3 regions of the Bacillus sp. GM2 genome follow, and region 1 is predicted to be linked to each of the others. Evidence: predicted binding sites of a transcription regulator. Region 1 holds the regulator's gene; each other region holds the start of a gene.
The links. Region 1 encodes Rex, which represses fermentation and respiration genes when NADH is low (regulators of the CRP and FNR family bind a similar motif). Its sites were predicted from a motif close to TTGTGAAATATTTCACAA; they were not measured.
Positions count from the first base shown of each region.

Region 1 (10,681 bases):
TTCATTTTTTATCATCCCATTCATCGCCTGCCGATATCGGATATAAAGCATTGGCTGTGAATATTAGTGATATTGCCGCGATGGGAGGCAGCCCCAAGTATTATCTTGTGTCCATTGCTGTTCCTTCCGGCTGGCACGCGGTGGATATTGAAGCCATGTATGAAGAAATGAATAAACTGGCGACACTATATCAAATGGACTTAATCGGCGGTGACACCGTATCTGCCAACGGGCCGCTCGTTTTGACCGTAACAGTAATCGGCGAGATTGAAAAGGGCAGAACTTGTTTAAGAAGCCATGCCGAACCCGGGGATGTCGTTTTTGTGACGGGAGAACTTGGCTCATCTGCTGCCGGTCTGGCTTTTATATTGGGCCAAGCAGAGATGAAAGACGAGAAGCAGTCTCAATATTTTATAGAGCGGCACAAGAGGCCTTTGCCGAGGGTTGAGGCAGGTTTGCTCTGTTCAGGCTATCATCATGTGGCACTTAATGATATCAGCGACGGGCTTGCCAGCGAATTAAATGAAATTGCCGAAGCGAGCCGTGTTTCCATTGACATATATAAAGAGATGATTCCGGTCCATTCGGATTTACATACACTGAACACAAAATGGGAAGAGTGGGTCCTTTTCGGCGGCGAGGATTTTGAACTCGTCGGTACGATTTCTAACGATCAATGGGAACGTTTTAGTCAGGAATGCTCTGAACGTCATGTGCCGGTTTATCAAATCGGCCGCGTCACACAACAAGGGCAGGCGGACGTGTTTTATCATAATGGACAGGACCGCGTTCTTCTCGAAAAAAAAGGATATAACCATTTTAAATAAGACAGGTGACAAGTAAAGTGAAAACGTTAGAGTGGAAAACGACAGAGCCTGAAGAGACAAAAAACATTGCCAGACTGGCAGCAAAGTATGTTCTGCCCGGTGATGTCATCACATTGGAGGGCGACCTTGGAGCAGGCAAAACGACTTTTACAAAAGGATTTGCCGAAGGGCTCGGAATCAAGCGGGTTGTCAGCAGCCCGACTTTTACCATTATCAAAGAATACCGGGACGGCTCTCTTCCGCTGTTTCATATGGATGTTTACAGAATGGAAGATGAAACGGAAGATCTCGGATTAGATGAATATTTTGAGGGAGACGGCGTCTGCCTTGTGGAATGGGCGCATTTGATTGAGGAGCAGCTTCCGAAAGAGCGCCTAGAGGTGGTCATTAAGCGGCTTGGCGATGATGAACGAAAGCTGACCTTTACCCCTAAAGGCAGCCGCTACGAAAATCTTTGCGAGGAGATCAGCAAACATGACGATACTTGCGATTGATACATCCAATTTAACGCTCGGCGTGGCATTAGTTAAAGACGGAAAAGTGATAGCCGAGCATATATCCCACTTAAAGAAAAACCATTCAGTCAGAGCTATGCCGGCGATCGACGAACTCCTTAAAGAGTGCGGTTTAGAGCCGAATGACCTGACCCAAATTGCAGTTGCCAAAGGTCCGGGTTCATATACAGGCGTGCGGATCGGTGTTACGATTGCCAAAACGCTTGCATGGTCATTAAATATTCCGATTAAAACCGTTTCAAGCCTTGAAGTGCTGGCGGCAAACGGCCGTTTTTTCCAAGGCTTGATTTGTCCGTTGTTTGATGCCAGACGCGGTCAGGTTTATACGGGACTATACCAGTATAGGGACGGCAAACTGCATGGCTTGGAAGAGGACCAAAACATTATGCTTGAGGATTGGCTTAAAAAGCTGAAAGCCATGGATCAGCAAGTCCTTTTCATAGGAAGTGACACAGAGATTCATCAGGAGATGATCGAACAGATTCTCGGTGAACAAGCGGTCATTTCTGGCCCTGCCCTGCAGCTTCCACGACCTTCAGAATTGGCTTTAATCGGAGAACTTAAAGAGGCCGAGCCTGTGCACAGCGTTGTTCCAAACTATATTCGTCTGGCCGAAGCCGAGGCCGTCTGGCTTGAAAAACAAAAGTAAACGGGTGAAGCCATGAACACGCAAATGGTCATACGCGATATGAATCCAAAAGATTTGGACCAGGTTTTTGAAATTGAAAAAAGCTCTTTTTCTTCTCCGTGGAAAAAAGAATCTTTTCATCATGAGCTTTTTCACAATATGTATGCTCATTACCTCGTTCTCGAAGTTGAGGAGCAAGTTGTCGGCTACTGCGGGATTTGGATCGTCATGGATGATGCCCAGATCACCAACATTGCCGTTTCACCTGCATATCGGGGCCGCCGTTTAGGAGAAGCTCTTTTGAAAGCCGCGATGAAGCTTTGCCGGATGAAAAAGGCGGCTCAGCTTTCTTTAGAGGTAAGGGTATCGAATCATATTGCACAAAGCTTATACAAAAAGCTCGGCTTTGAGCCGGGAGGAATTCGTAAAAATTATTATACCGATAATGGGGAAGATGCATTATTAATGTGGGTGAGACTAAATGAATCATAAAAAAGATCTGTATGTATTAGGAATCGAAACAAGCTGTGATGAGACGGCCGCCGCGATTGTCAAAAACGGAACGGATATCATTTCAAATGTCGTAGCGTCGCAAATCGAGAGTCATAAACGGTTTGGCGGCGTTGTTCCCGAGATCGCATCAAGGCATCACGTGGAACAGATGACGATCGTGCTTGAGGAAGCCTTTGCACAAGCGGACATGACATTTGATGACATTGATGCCATCGCAGTAACGGAAGGACCGGGGCTTGTCGGCGCTTTATTGATCGGCGTGAATGCCGCGAAAGCGCTCAGTTTTGCCCGGGGCATACCGCTCGTAGGCGTCCATCACATTGCCGGTCACATCTATGCCAACAGACTTGTTCAGGACATTCAATTTCCGGCGATTGCCCTTGTCGTCTCAGGCGGCCACACCGAACTCGTGTATATGAAAGAGCACGGCTCATTTGAAGTCATCGGAGAGACGCTCGACGATGCGGCAGGCGAAGCCTATGACAAAGTGGCGAGAACGATGGGGCTTCCTTATCCGGGAGGACCTCACATTGACAAACTTGCGCAAAAAGGCGAGGCAAATGTGCCGCTACCGCGCGCATGGCTTGAAGAAGGCTCTTATCATTTCAGCTTCAGCGGATTGAAATCTGCAGTCATCAACACGCTTCACAACGCTTCACAAAAAGGTGAAACGATAGCTCCGGAAGATTTGTCAGCCAGCTTTCAGGAAAGCGTCATTGATGTCCTCGTCACAAAAACGGAACGCGCTGCGAAAGTTTATGGCGTCAAACAGGTGCTGCTTGCCGGAGGAGTTGCTGCAAACAAAGGGCTGAGAGCGGCGCTCGAAAAAACGTTCAGCAGCCATCCGGAGATTGAGCTTTTGATCCCGCCGCTTTCGCTGTGTACGGACAATGCCGCGATGATTGCCGCCGCAGGTACGGTTGCTTTTGAAAAAGGAATCAGAGGAAAATATGATATGAACGGTCAGCCTGGCTTAGATCTGACGTCTTATTAAAACCTCACGCTCTGTGAGGTTTTTTTGCCCGGGAATAGTTATTAACAGGTTATTAACATATATCCACAGTCTTGTGTATAATGTTAAAAACCTTAATTTACAGACCTTTTTTACCTGTTAATAATGTGTATAAATATTATGTTTTTTGTGGATATTGTGGGTAAATCGCTTTCTTTCTTTTAAATAAAGGATTTTAATTGTGGACAAAAAAACCGCTCCGGCTTGGAGCGGTTCATCCTTTATTCATTTGTAGAGAGTGTTTCCCATTCTGTTAACAGTTGTTCAAGCTCCTCATTCAGCCGTTCATTTTCAGAGTGGATTTCCTGGACCTTCTCATGGTCTTGGAAGACGACGGGGTCACACAGGAGCTCCTCATTTTTTTCGATCTGTTCTTCAATGTCCGTAATTCTTGTTTCGATTTCTTCAATCCTTCGCTGCCGCTGGCGTTCTTTTCTTTTCAGCTCTTTTTCTTCCTCATAGCTCTTTTTTGCGCCAGGTTTTTCGGAAGCGTTTTTCTGATGCTCTTCCGTCTGTTTTTCTAGTTCTTTCAGTTCAAGCTGCTGCGCTTTTTTTTCTGTGTAATAATCGTAGTCGCCTAAATATTCTTCTGCTTTGTCGCGGGAAAGCTCCAGTACTTTTGTCGCGATCCGGTTGATAAAATAGCGGTCATGGGACACAAATAATATCGTTCCCGGGTAATCGATCAAAGCGTTCTCCAAGACTTCCTTGCTGTCCAGGTCGAGATGGTTTGTCGGCTCATCAAGAATAAGGAAGTTCGCTTTTTGGAGCATCAGCTTGGCGAGGGCAAGCCTTGCTTTTTCGCCGCCGCTTAACGCGTGTACAGGTTTTAATACGTCTTCTCCCGAAAACAGGAAGTTGCCGAGGCAGGTCCGGATATCCTTTTCATTCATTTCCGGATAATCGTCCCAAAGCTCGTCAAGCACGCGTTTTGACGACGTCAATTCAGCCTGTTCCTGGTCATAGTAGCCGATTGAGACATGGGAGCCTGTCGCGATTGTTCCCGATACCGGCTGCAGCTTTTGAATCAATGCTTTTAAAAGGGTTGACTTGCCGATTCCGTTCGGTCCGACCAGTGCAACGCTTTCCCCGCGGGTGATGTGAAAGTTCAATGAACGGAGAAGCGGGGGCTGCTCCTGATAGCTTACTGTCAAGTCTTCCACCCGCAGTACATCGTTTCCGCTTTGCCTTGTAATTTCAAAGCGGAAAGACGCCGACTTTTCATCTCCGAGCGGTTTGTCCATGATCTCCATCCGTTCAAGCTGCTTTCGTCTGCTCTGCGCCCGTTTCGTCGTCGAAGCTCTAGCCAGATTCCGGTCGACGAACTCCTGCAGCTTGGCGATTTCGTCCTGCTGCTTTTCATAAAGCTTTGTTTCCTTTTCCAGCTGTTCGGCTTTTAATTGGAGATAAGAGCTGTAGTTCCCGGTATATTTTTTGCTTTGGGACCGGCTGATCTCGTAAACTTGGGTAACCACTTTGTCAAGAAAGTACCTGTCATGGGAAACGATTAAAATCGCTCCGCTGTAATTTTGCAAATATTGTTCAAGCCATGTCAGGGTATCGATATCCAAGTGGTTTGTCGGTTCGTCCAAAATGAGGAGGTCGGGTTTTGTCAAAAGCATTTTTCCGAGGGCAAGCCTTGTTTTTTGACCTCCGCTTAAGTCCTGGACGCGGACGGAGTCGTCAAATCCCGCAAAGCCGAGCCCGTGCATGACGGATCTGACCTCTGCCTCATATTGGTAGCCGCCTTTGTCCTTGAACTCCTGCTGAAGCCTGTCATACGTCTTCATCAATGATTCAAGCATGTCCGGTCCGGCCTGCGCCATCTTTTCCTCGATCGCGCGCATTTCTTTTTCCATTTTTTTCAGAAAATCAAATACCGACAGCAATTCCTCTTTGAGCGTCAGCTTGGAATCGAGGCCGGAGTGCTGGTCAAGGTAGCCCATCGTCAAATCTTTCGGCTTGATGATGTCCCCCTTTTCATATGAAAGTTTTCCTGCGATAATCTTTAGAAGAGTCGATTTTCCGGCGCCGTTGCGTCCGACGATCGCAATCCGGTCCCGAGATCTGACTTCGAGTTTTATATTCGTTAAAATCGTATCGGCTCCAAACGATTTTGAAAGTTGGTTCACTTGTAAAATCATCATGATCTTTCACCTCTTGTCTGCTATTTTAAGTGTAGCCTATCACTGCGCAGTCAGCAAACAATTAAGTGAAGTCTGGAAGATTTTAGCCAAAGAAAAAGACAGAATGAAAAAAATAGTGTATGATCGTTATAAGGAGAGTTCAGAACATGAATGAGTTTACACATTTTAATGAACAAGGCAGAGCCAAGATGGTTGATATAAGCGAAAAGGAAGCTTCAGTACGCACAGCTGCGGCTGTTTCAAGCGTGTCTATGAATCGAACAGTACATGAAAAAATCAAAAACCGGGAAATCGGAAAAGGCGATGTATTGTCGGTGGCGCAAGTGGCCGGAATCATGGCCGCAAAACAGACATCCGCCATCATCCCGATGTGCCATCCGATCGCTCTGAAAGGAGTCGACATCGCCTTTCGCTGGGAGGAGAAAGAACAGAAGAGCATCCTGCATATTCAATCTAAAGTGAAGACCAAAGGGAGCACAGGTGTGGAAATGGAAGCGTTAACTTCGGCCTCCGTATGTGCGCTGACCGTATATGACATGTGCAAAGCGGCGGATAAGGGAATGGTGATAGGACCGACCTTTCTTCTCGAAAAGACAGGCGGGAAAAACGGTGACTATAAAAGGGAAAAAGCTGATGTAGACATGGAGGATTAGTTTATGAACATGGATCATTCAAAAATTCCGCAAGCGACAGCGAAACGGTTGCCATTATATTATCGTTTTTTAAAAAACCTTCATGCATCCGGAAAACAGCGTGTATCTTCCGCTGAGCTGAGCGATGCCGTCAAAGTCGATTCTGCGACCATCCGCAGGGACTTCTCGTACTTCGGCGCGCTCGGAAAAAAAGGATACGGCTACAATGTCAATTATTTGCTGTCCTTTTTCAGAAAGACGCTTGATCAGGATGAAATGACGAACGTAACGCTCATTGGCGTGGGGAATTTGGGGACAGCCTTTCTCCATTACAATTTTATCAAAAATAATAATACAAAAATCGCCATGGCGTTTGACATCAATGAGGAAAAAATCGGAACCGAGGTCGGCGGTGTTCCCGTCTATGATCTGAATAGACTTGAAGAGCATATGACGGATGATATCCCCGTCGCCATTTTGACGGTACCGGCTCAAGCCGCACAGTCGATTACAGACAGGCTGGTGGAGCTTGGCATTAAAGGCATTCTTAATTTCACGCCGGCCCGCTTGAATGTGCCGGAACACATTCGCATTCATCATATAGATTTGGCGGTTGAACTTCAGTCGCTGGTGTATTTCATGAAACATTATTCAATGCAGGAAAAGTAAAACGGAAAACGAAAAATAAAGGAAAGGGGGCAGGCTTTATGCCAATCGGTCCTGGAAGCTTTATTTTAATTGTCGTGGTGGCGCTTCTGATATTCGGCCCGAAAAAACTTCCCGAGCTGGGAAGAGCAGCGGGAAACACGCTGAGGGAGTTTAAGAATGCGACAAAAGGTTTGGCTGACGACGATTCCGATAAAAAGAAAGAAGATCAGTAGGATAGGATGACATATTTATGAAGGAAAGAGAAATGTCGCTGATAGAACATATCACAGAACTACGCAGACGGCTTGTGATCACTTTTTTCTTTTTTGTTTTATTTGTTGTGGCAGGCTTTTTATTGGCAAAGCCGCTGATTATCTATCTGCAGCAGACGGATGAAGCGAAGCTGCTGACGCTCAACGCGTTCAAGCTGACCGATCCTTTATTTGTGTACGTGCAGTTCGCTTTCATCATCGGCGCCGTCTTGACTTCGCCGCTTGTTTTATACCAGCTGTGGGCTTTCATCAGCCCGGGGCTGTATGAAAAGGAACGAAAAGTGACGCTCAGCTATATTCCGATATCGATTATTCTTTTTTTAGGCGGCATTGCCTTTTCTTACTTTATTTTATTTCCGTTTGTCGTGGACTTTATGACGAGAGTCTCAGATGATCTGAATGTCAACCAGGTCATCGGAATACACGAATATTTTCAGTTTCTGCTTCAGTTGACGCTTCCTTTTGGCTTATTGTTTCAGATGCCTGTGGTCATCATGTTTATCACAAGGCTCGGCCTCGTGACGCCGATGTTTTTGGCGAAAATCAGAAAATACGCATATTTTGTGTTGTTCGTCATCGCGGCCCTCATTACACCGCCTGAGCTTTTGTCGCATTTAATGGTCTCAGTGCCATTGCTCATTCTTTATGAAATCAGTATCGTGATTTCAAGAATATCCTACAGGCAGGCGCAAAAAACAATGATTCAAGAGGAAAATCAAGCGTTTTTGAACGACCATACAAAATAAGAGCCATTCTTTTTCAGAATGGCTCTTTTCCTTCACAAAAAAGGCTATTGATCTTTTCGCTTCATCTTGCCGGCCAGGGCGAACATTTTAAAGGAAATGCTGATATTATAGGCTGCGAAAAGCATCAGCAGGATCGTGTAAAAAGACCACATGCTTCCGGGCGAGGTTGCCGCCAGATATGTAAACAGCACACCCGTTAATAAATAAATCGCTCCCCAGAATTTAGGGCTTCTCATCATAGAAATCCTCCAATAATCATTTGCATTTTCTCGGCGTGTTTCAAATATTCTTCAATAGGCTCCCGGAACGTCTGCAGTAAGACGACGAGCGTATTCATGGCGACATGGGCGAAAATAGGCACGATAATCCGGTTGGTTCTGACATATAAAAAGGCGAATGTGAATCCCATTGCTGTATAAATGAGCAGATGGCTGAAATCCAAATGGACGACCGAGAAGAGCACCGAACTGAACAAAGCGGCAATGAAAAAATTCGTTTTCTCATAGATTGCACCGAAAATGATCTTTCTGAAAATGATTTCTTCAAGAATCGGACCAAATACAGAAGAGACAAACACCATCAGCGGCAATGCGGTGATGATTTCCATGATCCGCTGCGTATTTTCCGATTCCGGGGTGACCCCGAACAAGTACATTTCGATCGAAGCGGCAATTGACTGCGAAAACAAAGCGAGAAAAACACCGGCTACCGCCCATCCGATTGATGCTCCAACCGATGCTTTCGGCCGGTTGCGAAGCGTCGTCTTCGGCACCGTCCGCAAAATCAGCAGCACGATAACGAGACAGAGGGTAAACGCGATGACAGACCAGACGCCTGTCAATGTAAGCTGGGCTTCAGCCTTTGGCTGTCCTTTGCCCACTCCCAAAAAGTAAAGAAGAGGCAAGCCGACGGCGGCCGACAATTGCATGAGAACGTATGCCAATATAATAAACCAGTATTGTTTTCTCAAGCTTTATGTACTCCTTTTCTAAAAATCTAATTCAGACTATGTTTATTGTAACACACTCTTTTTAAATTATAGGATGATAAGGACATGCGGAGAAATGTAAGCGCAAAAAAATTTGACCTTATCACTTGAAATTGCCTGGGAGATTCTTTATTATAAGAATTGTGTTAGCACTCACCGAGTGCGAGTGCTAAAATTACATATGAAAATATTGAGGAGGTTGTTTCATTGTTAAAGCCATTAGGTGATCGCGTTGTCATTGAGCTCGTTGAGTCTGAAGAAAAAACTGCCAGCGGAATCGTACTTCCTGACTCCGCAAAAGAAAAACCACAAGAGGGTAAAGTGGTTGCAGCCGGTTCAGGCCGTGTGTTAGAGAGCGGAGAGCGCGTTGCATTAGAAGTTAAAACAGGCGACCGCATCATCTTCTCAAAATATGCAGGTACCGAAGTGAAATATGAAGGTACTGACTACTTAATCTTGCGTGAAAGCGACATTTTAGCTGTTATCGGCTAAGTCATAAATAAAAACGAGACAATTATATAGGAGGTTCGAATAACATGGCAAAAGATATTAAGTTTAGCGAAGAAGCCCGCCGTTCAATGCTGCGCGGTGTAGATGCATTGGCTGATGCTGTAAAGGTAACTTTGGGACCTAAAGGACGCAACGTCGTTCTTGAGAAAAAATTCGGTTCTCCATTAATCACAAACGACGGTGTTACCATAGCGAAAGAAATCGAGCTTGAAGACGCGTTCGAAAACATGGGCGCAAAGCTTGTTGCTGAAGTTGCGAGCAAAACAAACGATGTTGCCGGTGACGGTACAACAACAGCGACAGTTCTAGCTCAAGCGATGATTCGCGAAGGTCTTAAAAACGTAACTGCCGGCGCTAACCCTGTAGGCGTGCGCAAAGGTATCGAGCAGGCTGTGGCTGTAGCGGTTGAAAGCCTGAAAGAAATCTCCAAACCAATCGAAGGCAAAGAATCAATCGCACAAGTTGCTTCAATCTCCGCTGCTGACGAAGAAGTCGGAAGCCTGATCGCTGAAGCGATGGAGCGCGTCGGCAACGACGGTGTCATCACGATCGAAGAATCAAAAGGATTCACAACAGAGCTTGAAGTGGTTGAAGGTATGCAGTTCGACCGCGGATATGCGTCTCCTTACATGGTGACAGATTCCGATAAGATGGAAGCGGTTCTTGAGAACCCGTACATCTTAGTAACAGACAAAAAAATCACAAACATTCAAGAAATCCTGCCGGTGCTTGAGCAAGTTGTTCAGCAAGGCAAACCGTTGCTTCTGATTGCTGAAGACGTTGAAGGTGAAGCTCTTGCAACATTGGTTGTCAACAAGCTTCGCGGAACATTCAACGCAGTGGCTGTTAAAGCGCCTGGATTCGGAGACCGCCGCAAAGCGATGCTCGAAGACATCTCTATCCTGACAGGTGCCGAAGTGATCACAGAAGATTTAGGTCTTGACCTTAAATCAACTCAAATCAACCAATTGGGACGCGCTTCTAAAGTTGTTGTGACAAAAGAAAACACAACAATCGTTGAAGGTGCGGGAGATACAGAGCAAATCGCGGCACGCGTCAACCAAATCCGCGCTCAAGTTGAAGAAACAACTTCTGAGTTCGATAAAGAAAAATTACAAGAGCGCCTAGCTAAGCTTGCAGGCGGCGTAGCTGTCATCAAAGTCGGCGCTGCGACTGAAACAGAATTGAAAGAACGCAAGCTTCGCATCGAAGACGCCCTGAACTCTACTCGCGCTGCGGTAGA
Region 1 covers NZ_JBRKSZ010000008.1:305,315-315,995, reverse strand. The annotation lists gene thiL (thiamine-phosphate kinase) at 1-827, shown strand, start outside; gene tsaE (tRNA (adenosine(37)-N6)-threonylcarbamoyltransferase complex ATPase subunit type 1 TsaE) at 845-1,321, shown strand; gene tsaB (tRNA (adenosine(37)-N6)-threonylcarbamoyltransferase complex dimerization subunit type 1 TsaB) at 1,302-1,991, shown strand; gene rimI (ribosomal protein S18-alanine N-acetyltransferase) at 2,004-2,462, shown strand; gene tsaD (tRNA (adenosine(37)-N6)-threonylcarbamoyltransferase complex transferase subunit TsaD) at 2,452-3,477, shown strand; gene ACVC9U_RS16345 (ABC-F family ATP-binding cassette domain-containing protein) at 3,717-5,642, opposite strand; gene moaC (cyclic pyranopterin monophosphate synthase MoaC) at 5,789-6,295, shown strand; gene ACVC9U_RS16335 (redox-sensing transcriptional repressor Rex) at 6,299-6,943, shown strand; gene ACVC9U_RS16330 (twin-arginine translocase TatA/TatE family subunit) at 6,982-7,155, shown strand; gene tatC (twin-arginine translocase subunit TatC) at 7,173-7,940, shown strand; gene ACVC9U_RS16320 (YdiK family protein) at 7,985-8,176, opposite strand; gene ACVC9U_RS16315 (CPBP family intramembrane glutamic endopeptidase) at 8,176-8,910, opposite strand; gene groES (co-chaperone GroES) at 9,136-9,420, shown strand; gene groL (chaperonin GroEL) at 9,465-10,681, shown strand, end outside.

Region 2 (10,681 bases), on a different contig from region 1:
ATTTATTTCACACGCCTGTATGCAAAATGTCACTGTGTAAAAAAGACGAAACTTTTATAATGTAATAGAAAAGAAGGGAGGATGCTTGATGAAAGTGTTCATACCGAAGCAGCACGGCGCCTGGGCGATGCTTGTCATCCCGTTTGTTCTCGGCATGTTCGCCGGGGGCGCGGATGTAAAGCATATTCCGCTGTTCTGCGGATGGCTGTCTCTATATCTAGCGGCATTTCCGGCTACGATGATGGTGAAGAAGAAAAATATCGTTTACTATCAAAAATGGGTTCTCATCTACGGCATTCCGGCCATCGTTTTCCTGCTTATTTCGGTCTGGCTGGAGCCGCGGCTCGTTTTTCTAGGGCTGCCGCTGTTTCCGCTCTTTCTCATCAATCTTTATTATGCGAAAAGAAACAACGACAGGGCGCTTTTAAATGATATTGCTGCAATCCTTGTTTTCAGCGCGGGCGGGCTTGCAAGCTTCTGGATGGGAGCGGGGAAGCTTGATGGTGAAGCATTGTTTGTTTTTATCCAGTCCGCTTTGTTTTTCACAGGGAGCGCCTTTTATGTCAAGTCGATGATCCGCGAAAAGAAAAACAATCGGTTTAAACTTTATTCATGGGGATACCACGTATTCCTGCCGTTCATCTCGCTGGCCGCGGGGGCAGGATGGGCCGTGCTTGGTGTAGTGCCGAGCAGTTTCAGAGCGTGGTTTTTACATGGAAAGAAACTGTCGATTAAGACAATCGGAATCTCAGAGCTGGTGAATGCCTGTTTCTTTATGGCCGTGTTGATCGTTTTTCTGCTGCAAACGTAAAAAACAAGGACACTGTGCTTCATGTCCTTGTTTGTTTTCGTTTTTTCAGTCGATATTGCAGATGTCGAGCGGGCAGTTTTCACAGTCGATTTCGCGTTTTAAATAGTTGAGCTGATGAATGACGATTTTTCCCGAGTCCTCAATTGAAATGACACCGTTCTTCCGGAGGTCGCTCAGCATGCGGTTGATGCTCTCCCTTGCGGCGGCACAGAATTTCGCCAGATCCTGGTTCGTCAGCACAATATTGATGAGAATCCCGTCGCTTCTTGTGATGCCGTAGCTGTTTGCGAGACGGATCAAGGTGGAGTAGAGCGCGCCTTTTTTACCATTCAGCAAAAGGTCGCGGATTTTCGATTGAATCTTTCGCAAATGCGTGCTCATCCATTTCATAAACTCAAACGTCAGTGCACCGTTTTGTATGAGTTCTTTTTCAAGCTTATCTTTATTGATGACCAACACTTCGCCATCAGAGAGGATCTTTGCGCTCAGCATATATTTCGCATCTTCTGTAAAAAGCGTAAGCTCCCCGACAATATCATTTTTTTTGCACATTCTGAGTGTCAGTTCTTTGCCATCGGACGTCAATTTGCCGATTTGGACAAGTCCCGACTGAATAAGATACAGTTCCTCCGCATCCATCCCTTCTTGAAAAAGGAATGTGTCCTGCCTGATTTTTCGTCGTGTACTGATTGATTCCAGCAAGTGATGCAGATCGTCTGAGAGCAAATCTGTGTCTGATTTTCTAACAGAAATATTCATTGAGCGTCACCCCTTTAGCAGTTCTTATTTTAACGTTAAATAAGGCTGAGTGACCTTTTAAATATAAACAATATTGTGAACTTATGAATAAAGTCCCAAAAAAGAGCCTGAGCACATCAGCTCAAGGCTCCTTTTGCAGGAAAGGTTTATAAATGGTTCGTCTTCGTTTTGGTCGATGTTTTGCTCACTTCCTGAAAATACATCCAGACCACGATCACAAAGCTGGCAAGGGCTGCTTCTGACAGCGCCATGAATCCGATCGCATAATGGCCGGTTGCCTGAAAAACGCTTGACAGGATGAGTGGCGGGAAGAATCCTCCCAAGCCGCCCATCGCTGATACAATCCCATTGACGATGCCGGCCTGATTTGAAAAATAAAGCGGCACGAGCTTAAAGATGATCCCGTTTCCAAGACCGGCGCATACGGCAACGGTTAATACCCCAAATCCGTAAAGTCCGAGGCTGGGCGAAAAGGCCAATAAAATCCCTGACAAGGTACAGCCGGCAAATACATACATCAACAGCTTCAGCGGGTTGAATTTGTCCGCGAGCCAGCCGCCAACAGGCCTCAGAAAAGTGGCGACAGCGATAAATCCGGCGGTTCTAAGCCCTGAATCAACGGGATCAAGCCCGAAGTGATTAACAAGAAAGTTCGGAAGATAAATCGTAAACGCGACGAAAGATCCGAATGTAATGAAGTAAAACAAGCTTAAAAACCATAATGTCTGATTTCGGTAGACTGCCTTCATTTGCTCTGTTACAGAAACCGTCACTTTTGTTTCTTTTCGATCTCCAAGGATAAAGTTCAATAAAGCGAATACGGCGACTAACACGATGTACATCCGCACCGTATTTTCCCACCCGGCTGTCTTTGCTACGACAGGAGCGGCAAACGTGGTAATCGCTGTACCGACGTTCCCGGCGCCGTAGATCCCATTGACAAACCCGTGTTTTTCTTTAGGGTAGTATTTCGGCAATGATGTGACCCCGATGGAAAAGACCGCTCCGCCGATGCCGAGGAAGAATCCGCCAAGGATCAAGTCGAACAGCGAATCGGCTGTGCTGATCCAAAAAATCGGGAACAGAAGCAGCACAAAGCTGATCATGAACGTGATTCTCGCACCAAATCTGTTTGTGTAGTATCCCAGCGGAATCCTCAGAAGCGAGCCGAGTATGACCGGAATGGCCGTGACAAGGGATATCTCGCTGTCTGTCAGGGCGATGTCCTGCTTAATGTGGGGCATTAAAGAGGAAATCAACACCCAAACCATAAATCCTGCGACTAAACTAAATGACTGCAGCGGTAATTGTATTTTTTGACGATTTACCATTGCGTTTTTGCTCCTTTCAAAGGGAAAAATGAATAAATCAATCAGCATGTTTATCTTACAAAAAGTCTTTTAAAAACATTGTGAATTACGTCACACGGTCATTCGTTTGATTCGTGTTTAATATCGGTAAGTGAGGGATAGTAAACGGATGTAAAAAATAAATGGTTCATTTGCGGACTTTTTCGTTTATCATGAAAATAAAAAAAGGAGTGCCGCTTTTATGTTTATAAAGCTTACGCAAGAAGAAAAACAAGCGATTATCGAGGAAATCAAACGCTTTTATGTTGAAGAAAGGGGAGAAGAGGTTGGAGACATCGCGGCGATTCAAATGTTTGAATTCGTAAAGGAAAAGCTGGGCCCTTACTTTTATAATCAGGCGCTGAAGGACAGCCGCAGAGTCGTGGAAGAGAAGGCAGCGGCGATTGAAGAAGAGCTCTTTGCGCTGGAGCGCCGCCTGTGACAACGCGCTCTCCTTTAGCAAAACCGAAGGGATTGAAAGACCAATGGAGTTTCTGAAGCAATTTATGATTTTCAGCGGGCTGAATGATGAAGAGTTCAAACAAATCGAGCAAATCGCGGTCAAGCGCACCTATCAGCCGAGAATGTTTGTTTTTATGGAAGGGGAAGAGAGGGAAGCGGTATTCTTCATTAAATCCGGTCTTGTTAAAGCTTTTAAAATCGATGAAGACGGCAATGAGCAAGTGATTTCGATTCTGCAAAGCGGGGATATGTTCCCCCATGTCGGCTTTTTTGACCGCTCCCCATACCCGGCAACAGCCGAAGCCGTTCAGGAAACCGAGTTGATCGTAATCCGCATCGCTGATTTTAATGAACTTTTGATGAAATATCCGGAAATGACAATAAAAGTGATGCAAATCATGGGGAAAAAGATTCTCGATTTGCAAGAGCGGATCCAGGGTTTTATTTCAAAAGATGTCCAGCACCGCTTGACGCATGTATTAATGAAGCTCGCTGCAGAACATGGCATTCCTCAAGAAAAAGGGGTCTACATCAGCCTGCCCATTACCAATCAGGATTTTGCGAACATGGTCGGAACGTCAAGGGAAACGATTAACCGTACATTAAATGAAATGAAAAAGAAAAATCTGCTGACAGCTGACAGGAGCGGAATTTTCATACATGATACAGACTGGCTGAACGGCTGCAATTGAAGGATAAGATGAAGGCTTTCCATTGAACAACAGATGGAAAGCCTGTTTTTATTTTGTTCACAAATCCGCCATTATTTAAGTGATCTGGTTCACAACCGGTGTGCTGCATATCCAGTATCTTAGGACATGCAAAATCAAAAAAGGAGTGAACCGCAATGGAAGTTCAAAGAAAGACGGTGCCCGTTAAAAAAGCATCAAAAAACGGTTTTTTGAAATCTGTTCTCGTCTTTACTTTAATCGTTAGTTTTTCGGTGCTGCTTTTGGGAGGCTATTGGATCTTCAAAGGACTTGCACCAAGACCAGTTGAAGTGTCCGGGCCAAACGGAGAGGTGCTCATGACCAAATCGTCCATTTCAGGCGGTCAGGCCGTATTTCAAAAATACGCGCTGATGGATTATGGCACGATTTTGGGGCACGGATCTTACATGGGGCCTGATTACACGGCCGAAGCCCTGAAAATCTATACGGAAGGGATGCAGGATTTTAAGGCGGAGGCACGATACGGCAAGCGCTTTAAACAACTTTCAGATGAAAAGCAGTCCACCATCCGGAATCAAGTCATCCGCGAAATGAGAAAAAACCGTTATAATCGCGCGTCAGATACATTGAAGCTGACAGATGCGCAGGTTTATGGATTGCAGCAAGTGCGTGATCATTACCGCAATGTCTTTACAAAAGGAGACGGCTGGGGGCTTGAGCCCGGTTTAATTAAAGAAAGCCACATGCCTAAACGCGACAGAGCGTGGGTTGACAGCGAAGACCAAATCACGCAGATCTCCGATTTTATCTTCTGGACGGCATGGCTTTCCAGTACATTAAGGCCTGGCGACGACATTACGTACACGAACAACTGGCCGTATGATGAAGATGCCGGAAACACGATGTCATTTGCCGCCGTTTGGTGGAGCGGCGCAAGCGTCACCATCCTTATTTTATTTGTCGGCATTATTCTATTCGTGTTTTACCGTTACAAGCTTGGAATGAAAGAGGCTTATCAGGAAGGGGCGTTTCCGGTATTTGATCTGGATAAACAGCCGCTTACGGCATCACAGGTTAAAACCGGAAAATATTTCGCCGTTGTGTCGCTGCTGTTTTTTGTTCAGGCTATGTTCGGAGCTTTGCTTGCCCACTATTATATTGAGCCGGACAGCTTTTTTGGGATCGATTGGATCAGGGATATGTTGCCATTCAGCATATCTAAGGGATTTCACCTCCAGCTGGCGATCTTCTGGATTGCGACTTCATGGCTCGGTATGGGCATTTATGCAGCGCCGCTTGTCGGAGGCCGCGAGCCGAAAAGGCAGGGGCTGCTTGTCGATATTCTGTTTTGGGCGCTGATCGTCCTTGTCGGCGGAAGCATGGCCGGCGAATGGCTCGGAGCGAAAGGCCTTTTAGGAAATAACTGGTTCTTATTCGGCCACCAAGGAATGGAATATATTGAACTCGGCCGCTTCTGGCAGGTCATTCTCGCACTCGGCATGCTGATATGGCTGTTTATCGTTTTCAGAGGCATTAAGAGCGGCCTCAAGCGGGAATCTGATAAAGGCGGTTTGATTCATCTGCTGTTTTATTCTTCGATCGCCATTCCGCTGTTTTACGGTGCAGCCTTTTTCTTTAATCCCGGCACAAATATTACAATGTCGGATTTTTGGCGGTGGTGGATTATCCATCTTTGGGTGGAAGGGATTTTTGAAGTCTTTGCCGTCGTGGTCATCGGCTTTTTGCTCGTGCAAATGAACCTGGTTACGAAAAAATCGACCGTCAGAACGCTTTATTTTCAACTGACGATCCTGCTGGGGAGCGGTGTCATCGGGATCGGACATCATTACTATTACAACGGTTCTTCCGAAGTTTGGATCGGCCTTGGTTCCGTCTTCTCATGCCTGGAAGTGATTCCTCTTACCCTGCTTGTATTGGAAGCTTATGAACAATACAAGATGATGAAAGACGGCGGCCATCATTTCCCGTATAAAGCAACGTTCTGGTTCTTGATTTCAACGGCGATCTGGAATCTGGTCGGTGCAGGGGTATTGGGCTTTTTGATCAATCTGCCTGCTGTCAGCTATTTTGAGCACGGCCAGTTCCTGACACCTGCCCACGGGCACGGGGCGATGATGGGCGTGTACGGCATGTTTGCCATTGCTGTCTGGCTGTATACGCTACGCAATATCGCCAAAAAAGAAGCGTGGAATGATAAATGGCTGAAAATAGCCTGCTGGTCGCTGAACATCGGCTTGTTCGGAATGGTGTTTATCAATTTGTTGCCGGTCGGTTTTCTTCAATTGAAAAAAGCGTTTGAAGACGGGTACTGGAGCTCAAGGGCGCCTGAGTTTTTACAGCAGGATACGGTGCAAACGCTGCTGACTTGGAGGGCTGTGCCGGATACGATCTTTTTAGCCGGAATCGTGATTTTGGTCATATTCAGCATCAGAGCATTATTCCATCTCCGCAAACCGACGCATCAGGAAGGAGAAGCGCTTCCAGTTAAAGACATTGCTTCAGATGAATAGATAAACAAAAAGACAGAGGAAGTGAAATCCTCTGTCTTTTTGTTTTATTGATTGGCTTCCGCTTCAAGCCGCGGGAACAAAATATTGTTTTCCAGGTGAATGTGCTGAAAAAGATCTGTTTCCAATTCATCAAGCTTTAAGTAAGTCAGTGTATATGTTGTGCATGCCCCTTCAGGAAGGGTATAGTCATTGGTCACTTTTCTCAGTTCCTTCAAGATGCTGCCTGCGGCTTCATGCTCTTGTTCAAGGACGTCGATCGCCTGAACCGCTTCTGCCAGGCTGTCCATTGATCGCGTCTCTTCATAGGCCGTCACTTTCGGGAAAATGAGTTCCTCTTCCTGAAAGAGATGGTGTTCCAGTTCAGTTTTCAGCTGATGGAACAATTGATGGACCTGGGCGAGTTCCGGATGATGGATGCCGTGAACCCGGTAGACTTTTGTGACAAAGCCTGATAGTTCAGGAAGCACCTCATACAGGTAAGCATGGTGCGTATGAATCACATGGTCGATCAGCTGTGAATACGGGGCTTCACTCCAGTTCGTCTCTTTTGCGTTCAATGCCTTTGTCTCTTGATATAATGTATTGATTTTTGCTAAGATCTCTTCTTCATTTAAATCCTGTTCTTTTATCGCTTCACCGATCGGGCGGTTGCCCCCGCAGCAAAAGTCGATGCGATATTCTTTTAGCAACCGGCTGGCTCTTGGAAAACGCGTAACAATATCACCTGTTTTTGTGTTTTGATCAAATACTGCTTCCATTTGTAAAACCTCCTGAAGTGTTTTTTATGCTATGGGTTAAATGTAACGGGTTCACCGATGGAAAATCGTGATCTACATCACATTCGGGAAAAATGACAGAAAAAGCAATAAGTCAGAAGAAATCGGGAAATAGCTATAGATAACTTTTCATGTTGGAGGCCTGCAATGGAGCATTTATCCTGGCTTACATTTACGATGCTGATTCTCGCCAGTTACCGGCTAACTCATTTGATTGTTTTTGACAAGATCACGGAGTTTATCCGGAAACCGTTCATGAAGAAAAAGCAGACGGTTGATGAACAAGGGCATGTAGAAACGAAAAAAGTGCCGAAATCAAACTTCGGCTATTTGCTGAATTGCTATTGGTGCGCAGGGATATGGTGCGCTTTGATCATTGCTGTCGGGTATCTGATTGTCCCAAAAACGATATTCCCGTTAATTTTAATTTTATCGGTCGCAGGTGGACAGGCGATTCTTGAAACGCTTGTCGGTGTCGCAACAAAACTTGTCAGCTTTTTCTCTGATTTAAAGAAATAAACCATTCCAAGCGGATGGTTTTATTTTTTTGACAATAAAGTGACACAAACAGCAGAGAGAACATGTCCGCTTTGTGAACTTTTTACAGCGATTTTTTCCCGGTTGCCGCATTTTAGGCAGAGGGAAGACATTATTTTGAAGAAGAATCAGGTTTTAAAATTTCGAATTGAGAGAAAAAGGAAGCACAAAGTCCCCGGTCATACTTTTTTAGCTTTTCATCATTAGCATTCAGACCTCCCATTTCATACGAAAAGAGGAAATAGATAGATTTTCAAAACGAAAAAAACGTGAAATATGGTTGATAGACAATCAATGAATAGTTTTTTTACAATCAGTAACGTGCTACAAGCCAAGAAAGGGGTGAAAATGTCTGCCAGAAAGTGTTTTTGGAAAATAACATCATTGGAGGAAAAAGAATGTCATACATGAAACGTTCCATTTCTGTCTTCATCGCCTGCTTCATGGTAGCAGCACTCGGCATCAGCGGTATCATCGCATCTAAAGCGTCTGCCGCTTCTCAAACACCCGTTGCTGTAAACGGACAGCTCACCTTGAAAGGTACGCAGCTCGTCAATCAAAAAGGAAAAGCGGTTCAGCTGAAAGGAATCAGTTCACACGGGCTGCAGTGGTATGGCGATTATGTCAACAAAGACTCGTTAAAATGGCTGAGAGACGACTGGGGCATCAATGTCTTCCGCGCGGCTATGTATACGGGTGAAGGCGGCTATATTGACAATCCGTCGGTTAAAAACAAAGTGAAGGAAGCCGTCGAAGCGGCAAAAGAACTCGGAATCTATGTGATCATCGACTGGCACATACTGAGCGACGGCAATCCAAACCAAAACAAAGCGAAAGCAAAAGAGTTTTTCAACGAAATGTCAAGGCTTTACGGCAAGACGCCAAACGTCATTTTTGAAATTGCCAACGAGCCGAACGGCGATGTCAACTGGAACCGTGACATTAAACCTTACGCTGAAGACATTTTGTCCGTGATCCGCAAAAATTCTCCGAAAAATATTGTGATCGTTGGGACAGGCACTTGGAGCCAAGATGTCAACGATGCGGCGGACAATCAGCTGAAAGACGGCAATGTCATGTACGCGCTCCATTTTTATGCGGGTACGCACGGTCAGTCTTTGCGGGATAAAGCAGACTATGCACTCAGCAAAGGAGCGCCGATTTTCGTCACAGAATGGGGAACGAGCGATGCTTCCGGAAACGGCGGTGTCTACCTCGACCAATCCAGGGAGTGGCTGAAATATTTAGACAGCAAAAAAATCAGCTGGGTAAACTGGAGCTTGTGCGACAAACAAGAGTCGTCAGCTGCTTTAAACTCCGGCGCCTCTAAAAAGGGAGGATGGTCTCAATCCGACTTATCCTCATCAGGTAAATTCGTCAGGGAAAACATCCGCAGCGGATCAAACGGTTCGTCAGGAGACTCTGGATCGGATTCGAAAGGGTCAGATCAAAAAGACCAGAAAAAGGATCAGGATAAACCAGGTCAAGACAGCGGCGCTGCAGCCAACACGATAGCAGTACAATACAGAGCGGGGGACAACAATGTAAACGGCAACCAAATCCGCCCTCAGCTCAACATTAAAAACAACAGCAAAAAAACCGTGTCTTTAAATCGAATCACTGTCCGCTATTGGTATAAAACGAATCACAAAGGACAAAATTTTGACTGCGACTATGCCCAAATCGGCTGCAGCAAAATCACGCACAAATTCGTCCAATTAAAAAAAGCGGTAAACGGAGCAGACACGTATCTTGAAGTAGGATTTAAAAACGGTACATTAGCGCCGGGTGCAAGTACAGGCGAAATCCAGATCCGTCTTCACAATGACAACTGGAGCAATTATGCCCAAAGCGGCGACTATTCATTTTCTTCAGGTTCAAACACGTTTAAAAATACGAAAAAAATCACGTTGTATGAGAATGGAAAACTGATTTGGGGCGCTGAACCTAAATAACGGCACTTTAACGGACACCGAATTTGGTGTCCGTTTTCGTATATATTATATATAATGGAAGGAATGAGGAATATTTTTGTAAACATGAAAGGAGATGGATGTATGAATGAAACATTGCAGCAATACATGATGCTTGTCAAGGAAAACTACGACACGATCAATGGACCTGATTACGCAGGCAAAGAGGAAGACATTGAAAAGCGAAAAAAACAAATCGCGCTTTACGCCAAAACGCTCCAGCAAGGTTTTTCAACAGATGACGACTATGATGAATTCGCAGATGCCGTGATTAAATGCGCATACGGAGATCTGACAATGGAAGAATTAGAAACGGTTTATCGGGAATTAACGTCTTCATAATCAATAAAATAAGGGGGAGAAGAACCATGAAAGATACGATCATGAAGACAGACCGGATGATTTTGCGAAAAATGAGGCGTGATGACGCGGAAAACCTGCTCGAAATCTTTTCTGACCCGACAGCCATGGAATATTATCCATCGACAAAGAATGAAAAACAGACATTGCAATGGATCGACTGGACGCTTGAAAACTATGAAAAACACGGAACCGGCCTGTGGGTTGCCGAACATAAACAAACAGGCGAATTTCTAGGTCAATGCGGTATCGTGCCACAGGAAGTCGAAGGATCGGACGAAATGGAAATCGGCTATTTGTTTAAACGGAGCGTCTGGAAAAACGGCTATGCAACCGAAGCAGCATCAGCATGCAAACAGTATGGATTTGAGGCATTTCACCTGAAAAAAATCGTATCTTTACCTGATGCGAAAAATCTGCCGTCCAGAAAAGTTGCCGAACGAATCGGCATG
Region 2 covers NZ_JBRKSZ010000007.1:1,587,822-1,598,502, reverse strand. The annotation lists gene ACVC9U_RS09055 (YwiC-like family protein) at 89-811, shown strand; gene ACVC9U_RS09050 (Crp/Fnr family transcriptional regulator) at 857-1,570, opposite strand; gene ACVC9U_RS09045 (nitrate/nitrite transporter) at 1,717-2,901, opposite strand; gene ACVC9U_RS09040 (DUF2164 domain-containing protein) at 3,122-3,361, shown strand; gene ACVC9U_RS09035 (Crp/Fnr family transcriptional regulator) at 3,405-4,073, shown strand; gene ACVC9U_RS09030 (nitric-oxide reductase large subunit) at 4,229-6,583, shown strand; gene ric (iron-sulfur cluster repair di-iron protein) at 6,628-7,341, opposite strand; gene ACVC9U_RS09020 (DUF1360 domain-containing protein) at 7,507-7,878, shown strand; gene ACVC9U_RS09015 (cellulase family glycosylhydrolase) at 8,304-9,851, shown strand; gene ACVC9U_RS09010 (YnfE family protein) at 9,954-10,211, shown strand; gene ACVC9U_RS09005 (GNAT family N-acetyltransferase) at 10,238-10,681, shown strand, end outside.
Region 2: the regulator Rex is predicted to act here: its motif matches at 4,151-4,168, upstream of ACVC9U_RS09030 (nitric-oxide reductase large subunit).

Region 3 (10,681 bases), on a different contig from region 1:
GGGAGACTTGGTCGGCGATGATTCCTGGTATGATGATGTCCGCTACTCTCCAGACCTTTCCTGGAGCGATGAAGACGCATACTACGGAGCGCAGATCTCGGCTTTAACAGCTTCGCCAAACGAAGACTATGATGCCGGAACGGTCATCATCGACGTGAATCCTGACGTCAAAACCGGAAAAAAACCCGTTGTATCGCTTACCCCGCAAACGAACCATGTCAAAATCGAAAACGGTGCCAAGACCGTTGCTGCAGACGGAAAAAAAGATATCACGATTAAAAGGGAACACGGCGGAAATACCATCCAAATCAAAGGGACGATTCCACAAGGCGCTTCAAGGGTCAGACAATGGGTTGCGGTTTGGGAGCCGTCAGAATATGCACTCGATTTATTTAAACAGGCTTTACAGCAACAAGGCATTCGAATCCTGGGAGAGACTAAAACCGGCAAAGCGCCAAAAAAAGCGCGCCGCATCACCGCACATCAATCCATGCCGCTTTCAGAGCTGATGATCCCCTTTATGAAGCTCAGCAACAACGGCCATGGCGAAACACTGATCAAGGAAATGGGAAAAGCCGCGAACCGTGAAGGAAGCTGGGATCAAGGTATGGAAGTGTTGAATAAAGAACTGCAGGGATTTGGAATGGACACAGAAAAGATCGTTCTCAGAGACGGCTCAGGCATCTCGCATATCAATTTGATTTCTGCCGACCAGATCACAAAGCTATTGTATTCCGTTCAAGAGGAGAAGTGGTTTCCGTCGTTTGCCCGTTCACTCCCGGTTGCGGGGGATAGCGACAGAATGGTCGGCGGCACATTAAGAAACCGGTTGAAAGACCCGGCTCTAAAAGGCAAAGTCAGAGCGAAAACAGGTTCTCTTTCAACCGTCAGTACATTGTCGGGCTATATCGATACTGCAAGCGGCAAGACATTGATTTTCTCCATTCTTCTCAATCAGCTCGCGGATGATGAAAAAGGAAAGGATATTGAAGACAAAATCGTTCAAATATTAGCTTCTTCATGACATCTCCCATTGCTGAAGGCAATGGGGTTTTCTTTATTTCATGTTTTGCTGCCGGCCGATTTTGATTTTATAACCCGGTTCTTTTTTATATAACAGATCCCCTCTATTTTGATTTTATTATAATACAGAATCATCAAAAGAAAATAGCTTCAAACAACGGCTGAAATGAGAAAAAACGCGATGTTCAAAGAACTTTCTCAAATTTGTTAACTATTTCACAAAATATGTGATATTTATCACATTCAAACCTGTTATATTCAACATAAGATATAAATGCAACAACTGTTATATCATTTCAACTTGAAAAAGAGGGGGATTTAAATGGAACAATGGAAAGGTTTCACCACAAACGTTTGGCAAAAAGAAGTCAATGTCCGCGATTTTATTCTCTCGAACTTTGAGCCATATCAAGGTGACGAATCGTTTCTCGAACCTCCGACGGAAGCTACATCGGCATTATGGGATCATGTAATGGATTTGACAAAAAAAGAGCGTGAAAACGGAGGCGTCCTTGATATGGATACAGAGATCGTCTCAACGATCACCTCGCACGGTCCCGGATATTTGAACAAAGACCTGGAAAAAGTCGTCGGCGTTCAAACCGATGAGCCGTTTAAACGGTCGCTTCAGCCTTTCGGCGGCATCCGAATGGCAAAGCAGGCATGCGAATCCTATGGTTTTGAACTGAATGAAGAAGTGGAAAGGATCTTTACCGATTACCGCAAAACTCATAACCAAGGCGTGTTTGACGCATATACGGACGAAATGAAGCTCGCCCGAAAAGTCGGAATCATTACCGGACTGCCTGATGCTTACGGGCGCGGGCGCATCATCGGTGATTACCGGAGAGTGGCGCTTTACGGCGTGGATTTCTTGATCGATGAAAAGAAAAAAGATGCGGCCGGCACCTCTCGGGTGATGTCTGAAGAAAACATCCGCCTTCGTGAAGAACTGTCAGAACAAATCCGAGCATTGAACGAACTTAAAGCGCTTGCAAAAAGCTATGGGTTTGACATTTCCAAGCCTGCGGCGAATGCAAGAGAAGCATTTCAATGGCTGTATTTTGCCTATTTGGCTGCCATTAAAGAGCAAAACGGAGCAGCAATGAGCCTTGGCCGCGTGTCCACGTTCCTTGATATTTACATCGAAAGAGATTTGAAAACGGGCGTATTAACAGAGCGTGAAGCCCAAGAGCTTGTCGACCATTTCGTCATGAAGCTGCGTTTGGTCAAATTCGCGCGCACACCTGACTACAATGAACTGTTCAGCGGCGATCCGACGTGGGTGACAGAATCAATCGGCGGAATGGCGCACGACGGACGCGCCCTGGTGACGAAAAACTCGTTCCGTTTCCTGCATACGCTTGACAATTTAGGCCCGGCGCCTGAACCGAATTTAACCGTTCTTTGGTCTGTCAGACTGCCGCAAAAGTTTAAAAACTACTGTGCCAAAATGTCGATTAAAACAAGCTCGATCCAATACGAAAATGACGATATCATGCGTCCAGAATACGGTGATGACTACGGAATCGCCTGCTGTGTATCGGCAATGGCAATCGGCAAACAAATGCAGTTCTTCGGAGCACGCGCCAACTTGGCGAAAGCTCTTTTATATGCGATTAACGGCGGAAAAGACGAAAAGCATAAAATGCAAGTCGGTCCGGAAATGCCGCCGGTTGCTTCCGACGTGCTGGACTATGACGAAGTGATGCATAAATTCGATCAGACGATGGAATGGCTTGCAGGCTTGTACATCAACACGCTCAATGTCATTCACTACATGCATGATAAATATTGCTATGAAAGAATTGAAATGGCCCTGCACGACACGGAAATTTTGCGGACGATGGCCACTGGGATCGCCGGCTTGAGTGTTGTCGCCGATTCATTAAGCGCTATCAAATATGCCAAAGTCAGCGTGGTCCGCGATGAAAACGGCATTGCGGTCGATTTTGAAACAGAAGGCGACTTTCCTAAGTACGGAAATAACGATGAGCGCGTCGACGCGATCGCCGTTGACATTGTCAAGCGCTTTATGAAAAAACTGCGCAAGCATCAGACATATCGCCAGTCCGTTCAGACCATGTCAATTTTAACGATCACGTCAAACGTCGTTTACGGCAAGAAAACCGGAAATACGCCGGATGGACGCCGCGCGGGAGAACCGTTTGCTCCAGGTGCGAATCCGATGCACGGCCGCGATACTAAAGGGACGCTTGCATCGCTGTCTTCAGTGGCAAAGCTGCCTTACAGCTATGCGCTCGACGGCATTTCCAACACCTTTTCAATCGTCCCGAAAGCGCTTGGCAAAGACGAAGAGAGCCGCGCCGCCAATTTGTCAAGCATCCTTGACGGATATGCCGCAAAAACAGGACATCACTTAAATGTAAACGTATTTAACAGAGAGACACTGCTCGACGCCATGGAACATCCAGAGGAATATCCGCAGTTAACGATTCGCGTCTCAGGCTATGCGGTCAACTTTATTAAGCTGACGAAAGAACAGCAGTTAGACGTCATCAGCAGAACCTTCCATGAATCGATGTAGCGAGCAATAAGCGGAGCGCGACCAAGGCGCTCCGCCTCATAAAAAGAGGTGATCTCCATGGATGGAAATATTCATTCGATCGAAACATTCGGCACCGTTGACGGTCCAGGCATCAGGTATGTCGTCTTCACACAAGGCTGCCTGATGCGCTGTCAATTTTGCCATAATGCTGATACTTGGGAAATCGGAACCGGAAAACAAATGACGGTTTCCGAAATCGTTCAGGATGTCCAGCATTATCTCCCGTTTATTCAATCATCGGGCGGAGGCATCACCGTGAGCGGAGGCGAGCCGCTTTTACAACTGCCGTTTTTAATCGAGCTGTTCAAAGCATGCAAAAGCCTCGGCATTCACACGGCACTCGATTCGTCCGGCGGATGCTATTCGGCTGCGCCGGCATTTCAAGAGCAGATCAAAGAACTGATCCAGTATACAGACCTTGTTTTGCTTGACCTCAAGCATCACAACAGAAAAAAACATATCAACCTGACAGGAATGCCGAATGACCACATTTTAGAATTTGCCCGGTTTCTCGCTGAACATCAAGTTCCCGTCTGGATCCGCCACGTACTGGTTCCGGGGATCTCCGATATCGATGCCGATTTAACGGCCCTCGGCACGTTTATCGGCACGCTTGCGAACGTTCAGAAGGTGGAGGTTCTTCCTTATCACAAGCTCGGCGTCTACAAATGGGAAGCGCTTGGCCTGGATTATCCGTTAAAAGGGGTTGAACCGCCAAGTGCCGACAGGGCCGAAAATGCGTACAGACTGCTCACCGCACACTTGCAAGGCGGATCCTTGCTGCAAGAGACATAAACGCTTTTGCCGGACAGACTTTTTCTAACAAGAAGCTGTCCTTTTTGTCTTACCTCACAACTGTATAAAAAATCCGTTTCTTTACAATAGTAAGATGAGAAAGATGCGCCTGCTGCGGCAGGCCGACAATAAAACAGCAAGGTGGGCGGGAAGCATGTATCATTTGTATTCTCACAACGACTTGGACGGAGTCGGCTGCGGAATTCTCGCAAAAGTGGCTTTTGGCGAACGGGTCGAGGTCCGCTACAATTCGGTCACCGGACTCGACATGCAAGTCGGGCGTTTTTTGGAGCGGACAAAAGGCAAAGAAAAACAGCATGAAGGCCTGTTTATCACGGACTTGTCCGTTCATCAAGAAAATGAGGAAAGGCTGGACCAATATGCGGAAGCGGGGGGAAAGGTCAAACTGATCGACCACCATAAAACTGCGCTTCATTTGAATGAACGCCCTTGGGGCATGATAAAAGTTCAATATGAGGATGGCAGGCTCGCTTCAGCGACTTCTCTTTTCTATGAATACTTAATAGACAACGGCCACATTCGAGAGACAAAAGCGATGGATCAGTTCGTCGAACTCGTACGCCTCTATGATACATGGGAATGGGAACAGACGGGCGCGCTCGAAGCGAAATGCCTGAATGACCTGTTTTTTATGGTATCCATCGACGAATTTGAGGAAAAAATGATCCGGCGCCTTAAAGAAAGCGACGCGTTTTCATTTGATGAATTCGAAGAAAAAATCTTGGATATGGAAGAAGAAAAAATTGAACGGTATATCCGCAGGAAACGGCGGGAAATCGTTCAAACCTTCATTAATGCGCACTGCGACGGCATCGTGCATGCCGAATCCTATCATTCAGAGGTGGGGAACGAACTCGGGAAAACGTATCCGCACCTAGACTATATCGCCATCTTAAATATGGGCGGCAAAAAAGTGAGCCTTCGCACCATCCATGATGAAACAGATGTATCAGAAATCGCCGGCACGTTCGGCGGAGGCGGCCATGCCAAGGCAGCGGGGTGCCCGCTGACAGATGAAGCGTTCAAGCTGTATGTAACTGAACCGTTTCCGCTGGAGCCCTTGAGAGCAGATGCCTTTAAAAACGTCTATAATGTAAAAAAGTCCGACTACGGCAGCCTTTATGTCAACAGGGACGAGGACCAGTTTTTTCTCTTTCCTAGCGCAAATGGCTGGAACATTCAATTAAACGGCGTGGCTCAGCATGAGACATTCACTTCATTCGAAGAGGCAGAGCGGTTCATTAAAAGAAATTACGCTGCATGGCTCGCAAGGGATGAAGCATTTGTCCAATATTTGATGCAGCAGGTGAAACTGGCGCTTCAAACGACAGGCTAAAGACAGCGACATGTCTTGGCCTGTTTTTTCATATACAAAAAAGAACATCCGGCATATAATAACAGAAAGTTCTGATTTTTCCAAAAGGGGAGATGTTCATGAAAGAAAAGAGCGCAGGCTGCGAAACTAAAGAATTCCGGGCAGTGTGGATCGCCACCGTCACAAATATTGACTGGCCTTCAAAAAAAGGACTGACAATCGAAGAGCAAAAAACGGAGTATGTGAAGCTTTTGGATGATGTGACAGCAATGGGGATGAACGCGGTCGTCGTTCAAATTAAGCCGGCGGCGGATGCTTTTTATCCTTCCGCATACGGGCCGTGGTCGGAATACTTAACAGGGATTCAAGGAAAAGACCCTGGATACGATCCGCTGGCATTTTTGCTCGAAGAAACCCACCGGAGAAAGCTTGAATTTCATGCATGGTTCAACCCTTATCGGATCACGATGAATCATACCGATTTGAACAGGCTGTCACAGGATCACCCGGCCAGAACGCACCCCGACTGGGTCGTTGCCTACGGCAGACAGCTGTATTACAATCCCGGCATCCCTGAGGCCCAGGAATTCATTGTCCAAGGCATAGCGGAAGTCGTCAAGAATTACCCGGTCGACGCCGTTCATATGGATGACTATTTTTATCCGTATAAAATTGCGGGAGTCGAATTTCCCGACTTGAGCACATATGAACAATATGGAAAAGACCGTTTTTCAAATATTGAAGATTGGCGAAGGGACAACGTCAACCAGCTTGTCAAACAAATCAATGATGCCGTCAAAAAAGAGAGGGCCTCAGTCAAATTTGGAATCAGCCCCTTTGGTGTATGGCGAAATATAGCAGATGATCCGACGGGATCGAATACAGCCGCCGGAATGACAAACTATGACGACCTTTACGCTGACACGAGGGAATGGATCAGACAGGGATACATCGATTACATCGCCCCGCAAATCTACTGGAGCATCGGCTTTGCCCCAGCTTCCTACGACATCTTAGTGGACTGGTGGAAAAATGAAGTCAGCCATCGCCCCGTTCATTTATACATCGGACAAGCAGCCTATAAAATCAATCAAAACTCAGATCCCGCCTGGTCAGACCCTGAAGAATATCCGCGGCAGATCGCATTAAACCGCGCCTCAAATGTGATGGGAAGCATCCATTTCAGCCTGAAAGATTTAAACCGGAATCCGCTCGGCATTAAAGACAGACTGATCCAGGACTTGTACAAAAAACCGGCAGCTGTTCCCGATATGCCTTGGCTTGGCAGCGTAAACAGTGAAAACTGATATTTTGCGGTAACAGTACCAATCCATTTTGAACGTTGTTCAAAATGGATTTTTTGTGTTAAAAATCGCATCGATAGTGCACCTTAATAGATAAAAACAAGGAAAGAAAGGTTTAAATCAAATGGACATTTTCTTAGCGATTTTACCAGCGATTTTCTGGGGAAGCATCGTGCTCTTTAATGTAAAGCTTGGGGGCGGACCGTACAGCCAGGTGCTCGGCACAACATTCGGCGCTTTAATTTTTTCAATCGGAATCTACTTCGTCGTCCAGCCTGAATTATCCCCCCGGATATTTGCCGTCGGCGTCGTTTCCGGACTATTTTGGGCGCTCGGCCAGACCAATCAGCTGAAAAGCATCGATCTGATCGGCGTGTCTAAAACGATGCCGATCTCAACAGGGCTTCAGCTCGTATCCACTTCTCTGTTTGGGGTGCTTGTTTTCCATGAGTGGGCGACGACAATCTCGATCGTTCTCGGCGTTCTGGCGCTGATTTTTATCATCGTGGGAATCGTGCTGACATCGCTGGAAGACCGCAGCCAAAAAACAGAGGAAAAAACCGGCGACATGAAAAAAGGAATCGTGATTTTGCTGATTTCAACATTCGGCTATCTCGTGTATGTCGTCGTCGTCCGGCTTTTTGATGTCAGCGGCTGGGCGGCTCTTTTTCCTCAGGCTGTCGGCATGGTTGCCGGCGGTTTGATCTTGACATTCAGGCATAAGCCGTTTAATTTTTACGTCATCAAAAATATCATTCCTGGTTTAATCTGGGCAGCGGGAAACATGTTTTTATTTATCTCCCAGCCGCGGGTCGGCGTAGCGACCAGTTTTTCGCTATCACAGATGGGGATCGTCATCTCAACGCTCGGCGGCATTATTCTGCTCGGCGAAAAGAAAACAAAGCGGCAGCTGATCGGTATCGCCATCGGCATCATACTGATCGTCGCAGCCGGCGTTTTGCTGGGCATCGCAAAAGCTTAAGGACGGCTTCTAAAGCCGTCCTTTAATATGTGATGCTGCCCTTAAGCGGCAGATGGTCGGAAGCGTTCGGATCAACGGCGACAATTTCAGCCGCTGACACATGAAAAGACGGACTGAGAAAGATGTAGTCCAAGCGCCGTCTCGGGCGGTGGGAAGGGTGGGTGAACCCCTGTCCGTATTGACTTTCATCCCACAGGTCGGCCAGTTTTTCCGCGACCTTTTTCCATCCCCGTGAATAAGGTTTCATATTAAAGTCTCCCGTGACGATCACAGGCAGATCGCTCTCTTGAACCTTCTCGATTAAAAAATCCGTCTGCTTGCCGTGAAGCCACGGATTCAGGCTCAAATGCGTAACAAAAACGCGAAAGAGCCGGTCACCGATCCGGACATCAGCCTCAAGAAGAGACCTTCCTTCGATCAGCCCTTTGACAAAATTGAATGAATGATGCCGTTCTTTCTTAATCGGAAAACGCGTTAATAGAGCGTTCCCGTATTGCCTTTTCTCAGAAGAATCGCCGGAACTCAATGAAAGGGAGGGGCAGTACGCATAGTGCATGTTCAATTGTTCTGCAAGCCGGCCGATTTGGTCTTCGTAATCGCTTCTATTTGAGAAATGCCGATCCACTTCATTCAGGCCGATGATGTCGCAGCCGCTTTGAGCGATCACACCGGCTGTTCTACCTAAATCAACGCGGCGGTCCCTTCCTTTTCCATGATGGATATTAAACGTCATGATGCTAAATTTCATAATCATCCCGCCTCTTCTTTTGCTAAGCATATTGTATCTCCGTAACGCTTAAAATATTTCAGCTGTCGGCAGAGCAAGTTTAGGTTAAAATGACATTATGAAATAAAGAGGGGTGGTCCTTATGACAAATAGCAGAACGAATCCAAAGGTTGATGAATTTTTAAGCAAAGCCGAAAAGTGGAAGGAAGAATTTAAGAAGCTCCGTCAAATCGTACTTCAATGTGAGCTGAACGAAGATTTCAAGTGGAAGCATCCTTGTTATACGTTCGAGAATAAAAACATCGTTTTAATCCATGGATTTAAGGAATATTGTGCGCTTTTGTTTCATAAAGGCGCATTGTTAAAGGACCCCAACGGGATTCTTATCCAGCAAACGGAGAATGTACAAGCCGCGCGGCAGGTTCGATTCACCAATGTACAAGAAATAGCTGAAATGGAGACCATTTTGAAAGCTTATATAAATGAGGCCATTGATGTAGAAAAAGCCGGCCTGCAAGTGGATTTTAAACAGGCTGCAGAATATACAATTCCAGAAGAACTTCAAAAAAAATTCGCTGAAATCCCAGCTTTAAAAGCGGCTTTTGAAGCATTGACGCCGGGCCGGCAAAGAGCATATATTCTTTATTTTTCCAAACCAAAACAATCCAAAACCAGAGAGTCGCGGATTGAAAAATATACTCAGCAAATTCTCGATGGAAAGGGATTGAATGACTAGTATATTACGCAACTACCTTTCATGGGAGATGCGAATCATAATCATGCCGAAGAAGCGGCGAAATGATGAGTGAGAATAAAAAAGCTTCCGAGTCCTCGGAGGCTTTACTGTTCTAGTATGATGATAATTTGAAGGAACCTATTGCAAAACGTACATACGTATATTTCATTGTCTTTGGTCATTATCATTTGGGAATCCTTCATGTCTGGCTTTTTCATTGGGAACTGCTTGCTACAGAAACCGGATTTTTCATTTGGGGCTGTTCGATCCTCATGGGCCTCATCCTTTATTTGTCCGGCCGCAAAAACGCAGTGACACGCCGATTTTTGCCTCAACTCTAGTGTCAATCATTTTAGCGTGTTTCACAGTGACAATCGATGTTGTCACGAGTTCCGCGCCTTGATGATCACCGCTTGATTATATAAAAGGACATTTATATAATGGATGCAACATAACGTCTGCAAAACGCCTGATATTGGAGGAATGTCATGTCCGTACAAACAAAGCTTGATTCGAAAAGCACGGTGAGCTGCATGAAGATATTGAGCGATTCTACCCGACTCTTAATTCTGAAACTGCTTCAGGAGAAACCATATTGCGTCTGCCAGCTTGTCGATATGTTTGAAACAAGCCAGCCCGCAATCAGCCAGCATTTGCGAAAGCTGAAAAGCGCAAATATGATCAAGGAACAGAGAAGGGAACAATGGCGTTTTTATTCGCTTCATGACGACTTTCCGGAACGCGAATTGGTCCTTGCCGTTCTCAATCAGATCGATGCACACGACGAGGTTCTTCAAACCGTTAAAAGAAAAGAAAGACCCGTTTCGTGCAGTTAAAACAGAAGAGGGTGGACTGTTCCCTCTTTTTCATTTGCATTCCGAATATAAGCATTGACTTATATAAAAATTTTATTATAAGATGTGTCCGGAGAGAAAACCTATGAAGGAGGCGTACACGCGATGACGACAGTCTTAGCCACTTTGATTTTTCTGCTGACGCTCACGCTCGTGATTTGGCAGCCGAAAAATCTATCCATCGGCTGGTCGGCCTGCGGAGGAGCGGTGCTGGCTTTAATTGCCGGAGTCGTCAATTTTCAGGATGTATTAGACGTAACGGGAATCGTATGGAATGCGACTTTGGCATTTGTTGCGATCATCATTATCTCCCTGATCCTTGATGAAATCGGATTTTTCGAGTGGGCCGCCCTGC
Region 3 covers NZ_JBRKSZ010000007.1:1,538,099-1,548,779, forward strand. The annotation lists gene dacB (D-alanyl-D-alanine carboxypeptidase/D-alanyl-D-alanine endopeptidase) at 1-1,024, shown strand, start outside; gene pflB (formate C-acetyltransferase) at 1,346-3,571, shown strand; gene pflA (pyruvate formate-lyase-activating protein) at 3,629-4,387, shown strand; gene ACVC9U_RS08805 (DHH family phosphoesterase) at 4,542-5,744, shown strand; partial or broken gene ACVC9U_RS08810 (glycoside hydrolase family 10-like protein) at 5,873-7,006, shown strand; gene ACVC9U_RS08815 (RhaT/GlcU family sugar-proton symporter) at 7,152-8,009, shown strand; gene ACVC9U_RS08820 (endonuclease/exonuclease/phosphatase family protein) at 8,032-8,787, opposite strand; gene ACVC9U_RS08825 (YdeI/OmpD-associated family protein) at 8,879-9,472, shown strand; gene ACVC9U_RS08830 (ArsR/SmtB family transcription factor) at 9,961-10,308, shown strand; gene ACVC9U_RS08835 (arsenical efflux pump membrane protein ArsB) at 10,432-10,681, shown strand, end outside.
Region 3: the regulator Rex is predicted to act here: its motif matches at 1,228-1,245, upstream of pflB (formate C-acetyltransferase).